2 regions of the Arthrobacter sp. 10L424 genome follow, and region 1 is predicted to be linked to the other one. Evidence: predicted binding sites of a transcription regulator. Region 1 holds the regulator's gene; the other holds the start of a gene.
The links. The regulator LexA, encoded in region 1, represses DNA repair genes until DNA is damaged. The targets are predictions, from matches to a motif close to TCGAACANNTGTTCGA.

Region 1 (6,062 bases):
ACGGCCACGCTGGCACTGCAGACCCAGATCGTGGGCCGTGACCTGCCCCGGCTGCTGAAGACCATCACCCCGGCGCTCGACCGGCCCGTCAAAGTCGCCCTCGTCAAGGGCCGGTCCAACTACGTGTGCCGCCACAAGCTCGAAGGCGGCTTCCCCTCCGAAGAACCGTCGGAGGGCCAGCTCTTCTCGCTCGGCGAGGACACCTCCGTGCCGCACTTCGCCGCGGCCATGGGCGGTCCGTCCTCCCAGCTCGGCAAGGAGGTCGTCCGGCTGCGCGAGTGGGCCGAGGACACCGTGACAGGGGACCGCGACGAACTCCTGCCCGGCGTCACGGACCGCGCCTGGCGGCAGGTCTCCGTCACCTCCATGGAGTGCCTCGGCGCGCAGAAATGCCCCCTGGCAGCCGAATGCTTCAGCGAACTGGCCCGGCAAAACGCCGCGGACGCCGACGTCGTGGTCACCAACCACGCGATGCTGGCCGTCAGCGCCTTCGAAGGCCTCGCCGTGCTGCCGGAATACGACGTCGTGGTGGTCGATGAAGCCCACGAGCTCCAGGACCGCGTGACCGGCGCCGTGTCCGGCCAGCTTTCTGTGGCCATGGTGCACGCCGCCGCGTCCGGGGCACGGAAGCACGCCGGCATCACCGTGGACGCGCTGAACAACGCCGCATCCAACCTCGAACTTGCCATTGAGGGCGTCCCCAGCGGGCTTATGCCCAACGGCCTCAACAGCGAACAGCTGGACTGCGTGGACCAGTTGCGGGACGCCTGCCGCGCCGCGCTCTCGGATTCCAAGGGGGACAGCGCGAACACGGCCGACGGCGGCCGCCAGCTCGCGCGCTCCCGGCTCATGGTGATCCTGGAACTCTGTGAACGGCTGCTGGCAGCACGCGAGAACCGCGAAGTGGTCTGGTTTTCCCGCAACAGCACCTTCGACCCGCAGCAGGGCTACTCCCAGCCCGACGAGTCCGCCCCGGCGCTGGTCAATATCGCCCCGCTCAGCGTTGCCGGGCGGCTCCGCGAGGGCCTGTTCGCGGACCACACGGTCATCCTCACCTCGGCCACCCTGGCGATCGGGTCCGCTTTCGAACCTGCTGCCGGCGGCCTGGGCCTGGTGGGTCCAGGCGCCCCGAGCTGGACCGGCGTCGACGTCGGCTCTCCGTTCGAATACCCCAAGCAGGGCATCCTGTACGTTGCCAAGCATCTGCCCAAGCCCGGCCGCGGCACGTCCCCGGAAGCGCTCGACGAACTCGAGAAGCTGATCCGGGCCTCCGGCGGCGGGGCGCTGTGCCTTTTCTCGTCGCGGCGCGCCGCCGAGGACGCTGCCGAGGCCTTGCGGCCACGGCTGGACATGAGCATCCTCTGCCAGGGGGATTCCACCATGACGGCGCTGGTGAAGCAGTTCGCCGACGAGCCGGACACCTGCCTCTTCGGCACCATGTCCCTGTGGCAGGGCGTCGACGTGCCGGGGACCTCCTGCCGCCTCGTAGTGATCGACCGGATCCCGTTCCCGCGGCCCGACGATCCCCTGATGACGGCGCGGTCCCGGGCCGTGGCCCAGGCCGGCGGCAACGGCTTCATGAGTGTTTCCGCGACCCACGCTGCCATCCGTCTGGCCCAGGGCGCGGGCCGACTGATCCGCACGACGACGGACAAGGGTGTGGTGGCTGTGCTGGACTCGCGGCTGTCCACCGAACGCTACGGGGGATTCCTCCGCGCCGCCCTGCCGCCGTTCTGGCCCACCACGGACCCCGCCATCGCCGTCGCGGCTCTGGAGCGGCTCGCGAAGGAATCAGGGCAGCCCGCCACGTAGCCCCGCCGGGTTGGGACCCTGCCGGGACATGTGACCGGGCCGGGATGCGGGTCCCCGCGGCGTCCGCGGATTTTCCGGGACCCTGCCGCCGCCGGGGTGCCAGTAACCGGGAGGAACGCGAAAGGCCCCGTCCGGCGTGAACTGGTCAACGCCGGCGGGGCCGTGTTCGCAGGGACTGGGCAGCTCTGAGCTGCCGGGAGGTTCAGTCCTAGAGGGAGCGCAGCACCGAGACGACTTTGCCCATAATGACGGCATGATCGCCGAGGATGGGCTCGTACTGGGTATTCTGCGGCAGCAGCCAGGTGTGGCCGTCACGCTGGCGGAAGGTCTTCACTGTTGCCTCGTCATCCAGCAGGGCGGCCACAATGTCACCATTGACAGCATCGCCCTGCCTGCGCACCACCACCCAGTCACCGTCGCAGATGGCCGCATCGATCATCGAGTCACCGGCGACCTTGAGCATAAAGAGCTCGCCGTGGCCCACCAGCTGGCGGGGCAGGGGCATAACGTCCTCAACCACCTGGTCGGCCAGGATCGGTCCGCCCGCGGCGATCCGGCCCACCAACGGCACCATGGCGGTATCCGTGGCACTGGCCAGCTCCGAAACAGACAAGCCGCCGACACTGCGCAGGCCGCTGGACTTCTCGACGCCTGAAATTTTCGCGGTTCCCTCATCGAGGGTCAACGGCATCAGCACTTCCATGGCCCGAGGGCGCTTGGGATCACGCCGCAAGTAGCCGAGCTTCTCGAGCTGCGAAAGCTGGTGGGTCACGCTGGAAAGGCTCGCGAGGCCCACCGTGTCGCCGATTTCGCGCATGGACGGCGGGTACCCGTTGTCCGTCACGGAGCGCTGGATGGTCTCCAGAATCTTCTTTTGCCGGACGGTAAGGCTCTTGGGTGGCCGGGCTGCCTGCGGGCTCCGCTGGGTGGCCCTGCCGCCAGTGGCTTGTGCTGCCATGTTCGCCAACGCCTTTCCGTTCCGCCCGGCCGCTGTGGCTGCAGCTGCCGGGAACTTCCGGCCTGAAATGTCAGACCCTGCTGATCAACTGCAGAAGTGGTTGTTCTTTGACTCAAACGTAGGCCAGCCACACAGCTTTTTCAAACATTTGTTCTAGCGAGTCTCGACAATGTTCGTCAATAAGTGCTAAAACAGAACTAGCAAGATTCGAATATGTGTTCTAGTTTGGCGCAGTTCGGTTGGAACAGGTTATTCGTCTCTTTGTTCGAAGGTCAGGCCGGTTGGCGGCGGGTACGTGGAGTACGCCGGGCGGCACAGTATGGTCCAGGAGGGCTCAGTTCATGTCAGCATCAAGCGCGTTTCACGACACTTTCGGCCGCGACTCATTCGGCGACTATGGCCGGCCCGGCACCGGCAGCGGCACAGGTCAGCCCGGCCAGTCCGGCCCCAGCGGTCGTGCCGAACAGGCAAAGCAGGCGCCGCTTAAGCTCACCCGGCGGGGGCGCTTCGTCTTCATTGGGGTGCCGCTCATCCTGCTGGCCGCACTGGTTCTCTCCTTCAGCGGATTCCTCAACGCCCCGGCAAAGGCGGCGGACTCTGCCGCCGAGCTGTCGTTGACACCCACAGTCTCGGTAACGGTGCAGCCCGGCGAATCCTTGTGGGCCATCGCCGAGGCAGTGGCGCCCGAGCGCGATCCCCGCGACGTCGTCGCCGACATCATCCAGCTGAACAACCTCGAGGCCGCCCGCGTCGTGCCGGGCCAGGCGCTCTTCATTCCGTCCAACTAGTTCGTTCCGGCCAGGCAGCTCCATCCAGATAGCTCAGGGGTCCCGTCGCTTGAGGGTCTCGAGGCGTTCCGCAGGGCGCCGACAGCCCCGCAAAGCGTCACAGTTTCCGGGCCCGCCGCGAACTCACTTAAACTGGACAAGTGACTGACCAGTTAGAGCGCCTGAACCGACTTCCCCTCCGGACCAACCTGCGGGGCCTGACCCCCTACGGGGCACCGCAGCTGGACGTCCCCATCCTGCTCAACGTCAACGAGAACACCCACGGCGTCCCGGCCGACGTCCTCGCGGCCATCTCCGACGCCGTCACCATTGCCGCCGCCGGACTGAACCGCTATCCGGACCGCGAATTCACGGAACTGCGGGAGGCGCTGGCCGAATACCTCGGGCACGGACTGGCCGCGGACAACATCTGGGCCGCGAACGGCTCCAACGAGGTTCTCCAGCAGATCCTCCAGGCCTTCGGCGGTCCCGGCCGCACCGCCCTTGGTTTCCCTCCCACATACTCCATGTACCCGCTGCTGGCTTCCGGCACGGACACCGGGTACATCGCCGGGATCCGCGCCGATGACTACGGGCTCAGTGCCGAGTCGGCCGCCCGGCAGGTCCGCGAACTCCAGCCGAACATCGTGTTCCTCTGCTCCCCGAACAACCCCACCGGCACCGGGCTTGGCCTGGACGTCGTCGAGGCTGTCTACGAGGCCGGCGAGGCCAGCCAGACCATCGTTATCGTCGATGAGGCCTACCACGAGTTCGCCCACAACGGCACGCCCAGCGCGCTGACGCTGCTGCCCGGCCGGGAACGGCTGATCGTTTCGCGCACCATGAGCAAGGCCTTCGCCCTGGCCGGAGCCCGTGTCGGCTACATGGCGGCAGCCCCGGAGGTCACCGACGCCCTGCGCCTGGTCCGGCTCCCGTACCACCTCTCGGCCATCACCCAGGCGACAGCCCTGGCCGCCCTGCACCACCGGGTCGCGCTGATGGCCGACGTCGAGGACATCAAGCGGCAGCGCGACAGGATCGTGGCCGAACTGCAGCGGATGGGCCTCAAGCCTGCCGCCTCCGACTCGAACTATGTCTTCTTCGGCGGTCTGGACAACCCGCACGAGGTCTGGCAGGAACTGCTGGATGCCGGGGTGCTCATCCGCGACGTCGGCATTCCCGGGCACCTTCGTGTCACCGCCGGGACTGAGACGGAAACCACAGCCTTCCTCGAAGCCCTCGAGCGGATCCTGGCCGGCCGCGCAGTGCAGCGCGCCTAGACTTAACCCAGGACATCCACCCTGCCCTGTTCGCCGGGCACCGTCGTCATCCAAAGGACACCCACATGAGCACCACCGGAACAACCGCTGCCGAGGGCCGGACCGCACGCATGGAACGGACCACCAGCGAGTCATCGGTGCTGGTCGAGATCAACCTGGACGGCACCGGCGTCTCGGACATCAGCACCTCGGTCCCGTTCTACGACCACATGCTGACGGCGCTGAGCAAGCACTCCCTGATCGACATGACGGTCAAGGCCACCGGCGACACACACATCGACGTCCACCACACGGTCGAGGACGTTGCGATCACCTTCGGCGAGGTCCTGCGCACCGCCCTCGGAAACAAGGCCGGGATCCGCCGCTTCGGCGAAGCCACAGTGCCCCTCGACGAAGCCCTCGCGCACGCCGTCGTCGATGTCTCCGGCCGCCCGTACCTCGTGCACGGCGGAGAACCGGCAGGCCAGGAGTACCACCTGATCGGCGGACACTTCACCGGTTCCCTCACCCGCCACGTCTTCGAGGCGATCACCCTGCACGCCGGCATCTGCCTGCACATGAACGTCACCGCCGGCCGGGACCCGCACCACATCGTCGAGGCCCAGTTCAAGGCCTTCGCCCGCGCCCTGCGCGCCGCCGTCGAACCGGACCCGCGCGTCGAGGGCATTCCCTCCACCAAGGGTGCGCTGTGACCGGCAAAGTGCTGAAGGACGGCGCCATCATCGACCCCGACGCCGGCGCGAAGCCGGCGTCGCCCGAGGGCAAGCCGACCGTCACGGTCCTCGACTACGGCTCCGGCAACGTCCGCTCCGCCGTCCGCGCCCTCGAGCGTGCCGGTGCCGAAGTGATCCTCAGTTCCAAGCCGCAGGACGTGCTCAACGCCGACGGCCTCGTGGTGCCCGGCGTCGGTGCGTTCGAAACGGTGATGCGCGAGCTCAAAGCCGTCGACGGGATCCGCATGATCGGCCGCCGCGTGGCCGGCGGCCGGCCGGTCCTGGCCATCTGCGTCGGCCTCCAGGTCCTGTTCGAGGCCGGCGTCGAGCACGGCACCGAAGCCGAAGGAATGGGGGAGTGGCCCGGGAAGGTCGAACTCCTTCCCGCCGATGTCGTGCCGCACATGGGCTGGAACACCGTATCCGTCCCGGAAGGCTCCAAGCTGTTCGCCGGCGTCGAAGACGAACGCTTCTACTTTGTGCACTCCTACGGGGTCCAGCAGTGGGACTTCGACGTCATCCAGCCGCGGAT
Region 2 (6,062 bases), on a different contig from region 1:
CAGCGAACGGCGGCTATGTACTGGATCCGCAGCTGGTGGAGCTGGACCTGTCGGAGTTCCAACAGCTGGTCCATGCGGCCCGGCAGTCCGCCCCGGCCGAGGCTCACGAGCTGGCCCTGCAGGCCCTGAAACTCGCCGATGAGCCGCTGCTGGGCTTTGAGCTCGTGGCCGATTGGGCTGAAGATGCCCGGACGCGGCATGCTGCCGAGAAGGTTGCCGCCCAGATTCTCGCCGCCGAGACCGCCGCTTTCCTCGACAAACCACAGCTGACCATTTCGCTCGCACAGGCGGCCATCCAGTCCGAACCGCTCAACGAACGTGCCTGGACCATTCTTGTCTCGGGGTATGAACAGGCCGGACTTCCGGTGGAGGGGCTGTCAGCCTACGAACGCTGCCGCCGGCTGTTTGACCGCGACCTGGGCTGTGCCCCTGGTCCGGCCTTGCAGGCCGCGCATTTGAGGCTGCTGCGGCAGCGCGCCGAGGGAAACACTGAGCTTTCCGAAGTCCTGGCGGCCCTGCTTTACCTGGGGGAACGTCTGCATGGCCCCAAGCGCACGCAGTTTGCCGCCGAGGAATCCCGGCGCATGCACGAGAATGCCGGCCGGGTCCTCGATTCATTCCTTCAGCAGGCGCTTGCCGCCGCCGTCTGACTGGGTGTGTCTGCCCTACTGGTTGCCGACGGACATATCGCCGACGCCGGGCGTGCCATCGGCGAGCGCGTAGCGCTGGAGCACGGCACCCATTGGTGAAGCGACCACCGGCTCGATGAGTCTGAGGTTTGTCGGGACCACTCCGTCGGCGAAGACCTTCTTCCCACTGCCGAGGAGGATCGGATAAACCCAGAGCGTGAGCCGGTCGAAGAGCCGCTCGGCGAGCAGGGTTTGTACGAAGTTGAGACTGCCGATGACGTGGATGTTGGTGTGCCGGTCGCGCAGTTCTCGCACGGCGGCGACGACGTCGGGTCCGAGCAGTGTGGAGCCGGCCCACTCCAGGTCCGGCGCCTGGCGTGAGGCCACGTATTTCGGGAGCCGGTTGAACAGCCGCGCGATGTTCCCGTCAGCGTGCGGCCAGTACGCGGCAAAGATGTCGTAGGTCCGGCGTCCCAGCAGCAACGCGTCCATCCCCGCCATTCCTGCGTCGATCTGCTCGCCGACCACCTTGTCTATGAGCGGCGCCTGCCAGCCCCCGAACGCGAAACCGTTGTTAGGGTCCTCCTCCGGCCCGCCTGGCGCCTGCGCGACGCCGTCGAGCGTCGTGAACAGGTCGATATGGATGAGTCCCATGCCGTGCTCCTTCTGTGCCGCCCGTCGTCGGCCGGCGACGGAATCACTTCGAGGCTGGCACACGTGCCCGGTGCGAAGCAACGGTGTTTATCGGCGCTGTTTTCGGGGGCAGTCACGCGGCTTTGACGACGGGGAGCTCGGCCCAGTGCGTCGTGTAGCGCGGAGACAGCATGTCGCGTTTCATGCTCCAATCAGGTCCGCCCCGGATTCCGGCGTAGCCCAGGCCGATTGACCCCCGCCCGTATCTTCGGCTGACGTCCTCCAGCAGCGGGCCGATGCCGCGTTGCTCGTGTGGATTCTCGAACACCGCCAGGGGCGCCTGGTTGCCGGTGGGGCGCAGATCGGTGACCATGATGCCCGCGCGGACGTACTTGACGCCGTCGTCAATCCGGGGGAGCAGGGCGTAGGCTGCCCTCGCCAGGAGAACGGGGTCGGCGGTGGGCATCGGCAACGGCACGCAGACGGAGGGGTTCGAGCTGCTATCCGGGTTGTAGTAGGACGTGGCGGCGAACGCTGTCAGCACCTTGGCCTGCAGCCCGTGACGCGCCAGCCGGGCGCTGGCCTGCTGGCCGTAGACGCCCAGCACCTGGCGCAGCCCGGCGCCGGTGGTGATCGGAGCCGCGAAGGACCGGCTGAAGATGAGCTGGTCGCGGCCGGTTCGTTCCTCTTCCAGGGGGATGCACGGCGTCCCGTTGAGTTCGAGGACCGTCCGCATCAGCACCACCGAAAACCGGTCCCGGATCCTGATGGGGTCCGCACGCGCGAGGTCCAGCACGGTGTGGATTCCCTGTGCGTTCAGGCGTTTGGTCAGCCGCGCGGCCACACCCCAGAGTTCGACCACGGACAGACCCGCCATGAGCTTCTCGCGCTGGGCGGCGGGGACAGCGTCCCAGTGGCAGACGCCGTCGAACGCCGGATTGTGTTTCGCCCACTTGTTGGCGAGTTTCGCCAGGGTCTTGGTGCCGGCGATCCCGACGCAGACGGGGACTCCGACGTTCCGGCGCACCGCCGTTTTCATGGTGTGGCCCAGGCGCTGCAGTTCCTCCGGGCTGCCGTTGACGCCAAGGAAGGCCTCGTCGATGCTGTAAACCTCCAGCCAGGCGGAGTAGCGGCCGAGGAGCTCCATGACGCGGGCGCTGATGTCGCCGTAGAGCTCATAGTTGCTGGAACGCGCCACGAGCCCCCATTCCTTCGCCCGGGGTGCGAGCTTGAACCAAGGCTCGCCGAGGGGGATCCCGAGGGCCTTCGCTTCAGGGGAGCGGGTGACAGCGCAGCCGTCGTTGTTGGAGAGCACCACGAGCGGACGTCCCTCCAGGGAGGGGTCGAAAGCGCGTTCGGCGCTGGCGTAGAAGCAGTTCACGTCAACCAAGGCGATGCTGCCCCGGCCGGGGGTAGCCCTAGACATGGTGCAGGCAGCGGGTCGCGACGCCCCAGACGACAAGGTCCGACAGCGCCGGAACCCTGATGTCCGGGTAGCGGGAGTTGTCGGCCTGCAGCACTGCGCCCGCGGCCGTGATGCGCAGCCTCTTGACCGTGAGCTCGCCATCAAGGACCGCGACGACGACACAGCCGTCGCGGGGCTCGAGCGCGCGGTTTACGATCAGCTCGTCGCCGTCGCTGATCCCGGCGCCCTCCATGGAGTCCCCGGACACCCTGACGATGTAGGTGCTGGTGATGTCCTTGATGAGGTGTTCGTTGAGGTCGATGCGGCCGTCGAAGTAGTCCTGGGCCGGAGAAGGGTAGCCTGCGGCAACCGGCACTGGCGAGATCAGGACCGACAGAAGAGAAGTGCCCGCGTCTATCACGCGGGGCCCAATGATTACGCCCACAACACACCTTTATTCGAATATATGTTCGATACATTCAGTGTAGCCCCGGGCGCTGACATTGAGCAGACCCGGGCGCCGGCGCGGGCCTTCGTCGGACGGCTTGAACGCCAGTGGGACAGCCTGGGCCGTGCGGCGGCCTCAGTCCACGGCCGGCCGTTGCGACCGCAGGATTTGCAGGTACTGAACAGATCGTCGAAGGGGGCAGAAATGTGATGGCCCGATCTGTAGGGTGACTGCATGGATGAAACGCCGCGATTCCGTTCACCGCGATGGTGGCCTTGGGCCGTTGCGATCCTCCTCTTGATCACCGTGAACATAACGCTTCTGGGGTATAGGAGCGGCGAGTGCGTTGACTACACAATCGAGTCTGGCGCTACGAGCATGTGTACTAGCGGCCCCGCCCTCAGCATGGATGGCACGTGGATTTTGGCGACGGTGAGCGTGGTCGCCGTCGTCTACTTCGCGGGGCGCCTCGTGCACGCAGTTAGAGCCCGCAGGGACTAACCTGTCACGGCAGAGGTAACGAGAGAGCTCGCTGCGATCAGCGCGATGAGCCCTCCGGCGATGAGTCCAAGCATCACACCTGGGGGCGTGTATGCCAGTACGTTGAGAGCGATGAACGCTGCCACGACCAGCGCGAGGAAGGCGAGGAGACAACCAACCATCGCGCGTTGCCATTTGTCGGTTGATGGATCGAATTTGTGGTCGCGGGCGCATATGACCAGCCGCAGTCCAATGACGGCGATGGCTTGCCAGCAGGCAATTGCGCAGATTCCCCAGATGATGGCAGGAACCGCGAGGGGCTCGACTTCCGGGAAGACAGCAACTGCTCTCTCCACCGCGGAGGGGATGATCCATACCTGCGCGAACACGGACATGAGCAGCAAGATGCGAAGTCCCGCAATCAGCGCGAACGAGGTTCGACGAGTCATCTGCGCCTCCTGCCGCTGCCTGGTTACCGGGAAAAGTCACTGCCGTCCCATCACATTACCGACGCCTTAGCCCTGATACACCAGCTCTATCTGCATATTCGCCCCGCATCCGGCAACCTTTCACCTCGACGGCTGGAGCCGGAGCTATTCGATAAAGGGGCAAGTTACCGGAAGTTCCATGGTCGGGCGGCTCTTGCTTGCTAGGGTCAACCCTGTTGTCCCGCCCGTAAGAATCCGCCTGAAGGGAATAGACATGAAATCCGACCATTATGACGATTTCGCCGAGAACTACTCGGCTGAAAATGAGTCCAGCCTCCTCAACGCCTACTACGAGCGCCCGGCGATGGTGGGCCTTGCCGGCGACGTGACCGGCCACCGGGTCCTGGACGCAGGGTGCGGCTCCGGGCCCCTGTCCGCGGCACTGGGCGCGAAAGGCGCAGTCGTGACCGGCTTCGATTCCAGTCCTGCGATGCTGGAATTGGCAAGACAGCGTTTGGGCGCGGACGCGGACCTGCACGTGGCCGACCTCAGCAAGCCGCTGCCTTTCGCCGACGGCTCCTTCGACGACGTCGTCTCGTCCTTGGTCCTGCACTACCTGGAAGACTGGTCGGCACCTCTTGCCGAACTGCGGCGAGTGCTGAAGCCGGGCGGGCGCCTGATCCTGTCGGTCAACCACCCCACGGTCAGCGTGGTCAACTATCCAACCGAGGACTACTTCGCCACCCGCCAGTACTCGGAGGATTACGAGTTCGACGGCGAACCGGCGGTCCTGACCTTCTGGCACCGGCCCCTTCATGCGATGATCAGCGCCTTCACGTCGGCGGGATACCGCGTAGCCGCCGTGAGCGAACCAGAGCCAGCTCCGGACACGCCGCACGAACTCCTTCCGCCGCGCATCCTCAAAGGCGAGAGGACAGCGTTCCTGTCCTTCATCTTCTTCGTCCTCGAGGCAGACTGAATCCGCACGCGAACCGCCAATGAACGAAGTGCCCCGCACTGCGGCTAGCCTGAGCGGATGAAGAAGCTGGTTGTCGTTACAGGCGCTAACCGAGGTCTGGGGCTCTCTTTGGCGGACGAGTTTGCGGAGTCCGGCTGGAGTGTCGTCTCCGTCGCGCGGTCACCCCGGCCCCAGAGCACGGGCGCCTACCCGCGGGACGTCGTAACGGTCCGGCAGGATGTTCGAAAGGACATTGCTGCAGAACTTCTCGAAGTCCTGGACGGCCGCCCTGTCGACTTGCTGATCAATAATGCGGCGCAGGGGGCACCCCATGGCGATCTCGGGTCGATTCCCCCTGAAGGCATCCTGAACGCGGTTGATGTCAACGTCGCCGGTCCGCTTCGCCTGGTGCAGTTCCTGTTGCCGAACCTGTTGGCGGCCCCCGATCCGATCATCATCAACATGACGTCCCGGCTGGGATCCCTTGCTGCCCAGGCCAATGGTGACTTCTCACATCTGTCGACGAGTTATGCCTACAAAATCTCCAAAGCCGCGCAGAACATGCTGACCGTCTCGTTGGCTCAGGACCTGCGGGGCCGCGTTCGCTGCTGGGCAGTTCACCCGGGCAAACTGGCGACTGACATGGGACAGCCTGGCGCTTCCAAGGATCCAGGCGTCGCCGCCCGCCAACTCCGTGAGCTGGTCGATTCAGGCGTCCGGACTTCGCCCCGCTTCTGCTCCCTCGGTGAACAGGACCTGCCCTGGTAGTGCCGGGGAGGTACTCGAATGCGCAAGATTATCGTTAGAGGTCGGTCGCCTGGACGGATTCGTCAGGACGGCCAACCGGGATATCAGTCGGTGGGAGCCGCCTTCAGGACGCGGGCAGGCTAACGAAGTACCCCTGCTGGACCGGGCGGCGGCCTAGCTTTTGCGCCGTGCGGAGCGAAGGCACGTTCCTCGCGTGGATGTGGCCCCATACGGTGTCCACACCCGATCGTTGACCGGTCAGAAACGACGACTGCACCGCGGGAGCCAAGCCCCTGCCGCGCAGGCGCTCCGTCAGCAATACATCCAGCATGCA

Region 2: AC1DC5_RS06935 (LexA family protein) is a predicted target of LexA. The motif match lies at 3,126-3,141, and genes of this name have one in related genera.

The regions. Positions count from the first base shown of each region.
Region 1 covers NZ_JBFTJH010000004.1:186,197-192,258, forward strand. Annotated here, with positions in the region: gene AC1DC5_RS10620 (ATP-dependent DNA helicase) at 1-1,812, shown strand, start outside; gene lexA (transcriptional repressor LexA) at 2,021-2,770, opposite strand; gene AC1DC5_RS10630 (LysM peptidoglycan-binding domain-containing protein) at 3,112-3,558, shown strand; gene AC1DC5_RS10635 (histidinol-phosphate transaminase) at 3,699-4,817, shown strand; gene hisB (imidazoleglycerol-phosphate dehydratase HisB) at 4,883-5,509, shown strand; gene hisH (imidazole glycerol phosphate synthase subunit HisH) at 5,506-6,062, shown strand, end outside.
Region 2 covers NZ_JBFTJH010000003.1:286,439-292,500, forward strand. Annotated here, with positions in the region: gene AC1DC5_RS06920 (AfsR/SARP family transcriptional regulator) at 1-650, shown strand, start outside; gene AC1DC5_RS06925 (dihydrofolate reductase family protein) at 666-1,283, opposite strand; gene AC1DC5_RS06930 (Y-family DNA polymerase) at 1,396-2,688, opposite strand; gene AC1DC5_RS06935 (LexA family protein) at 2,681-3,112, opposite strand; gene AC1DC5_RS06940 (DUF2975 domain-containing protein) at 3,613-4,044, opposite strand; gene AC1DC5_RS06945 (class I SAM-dependent methyltransferase) at 4,298-5,002, shown strand; gene AC1DC5_RS06950 (SDR family NAD(P)-dependent oxidoreductase) at 5,060-5,749, shown strand; gene AC1DC5_RS06955 (GNAT family N-acetyltransferase) at 5,853-6,062, opposite strand, start outside.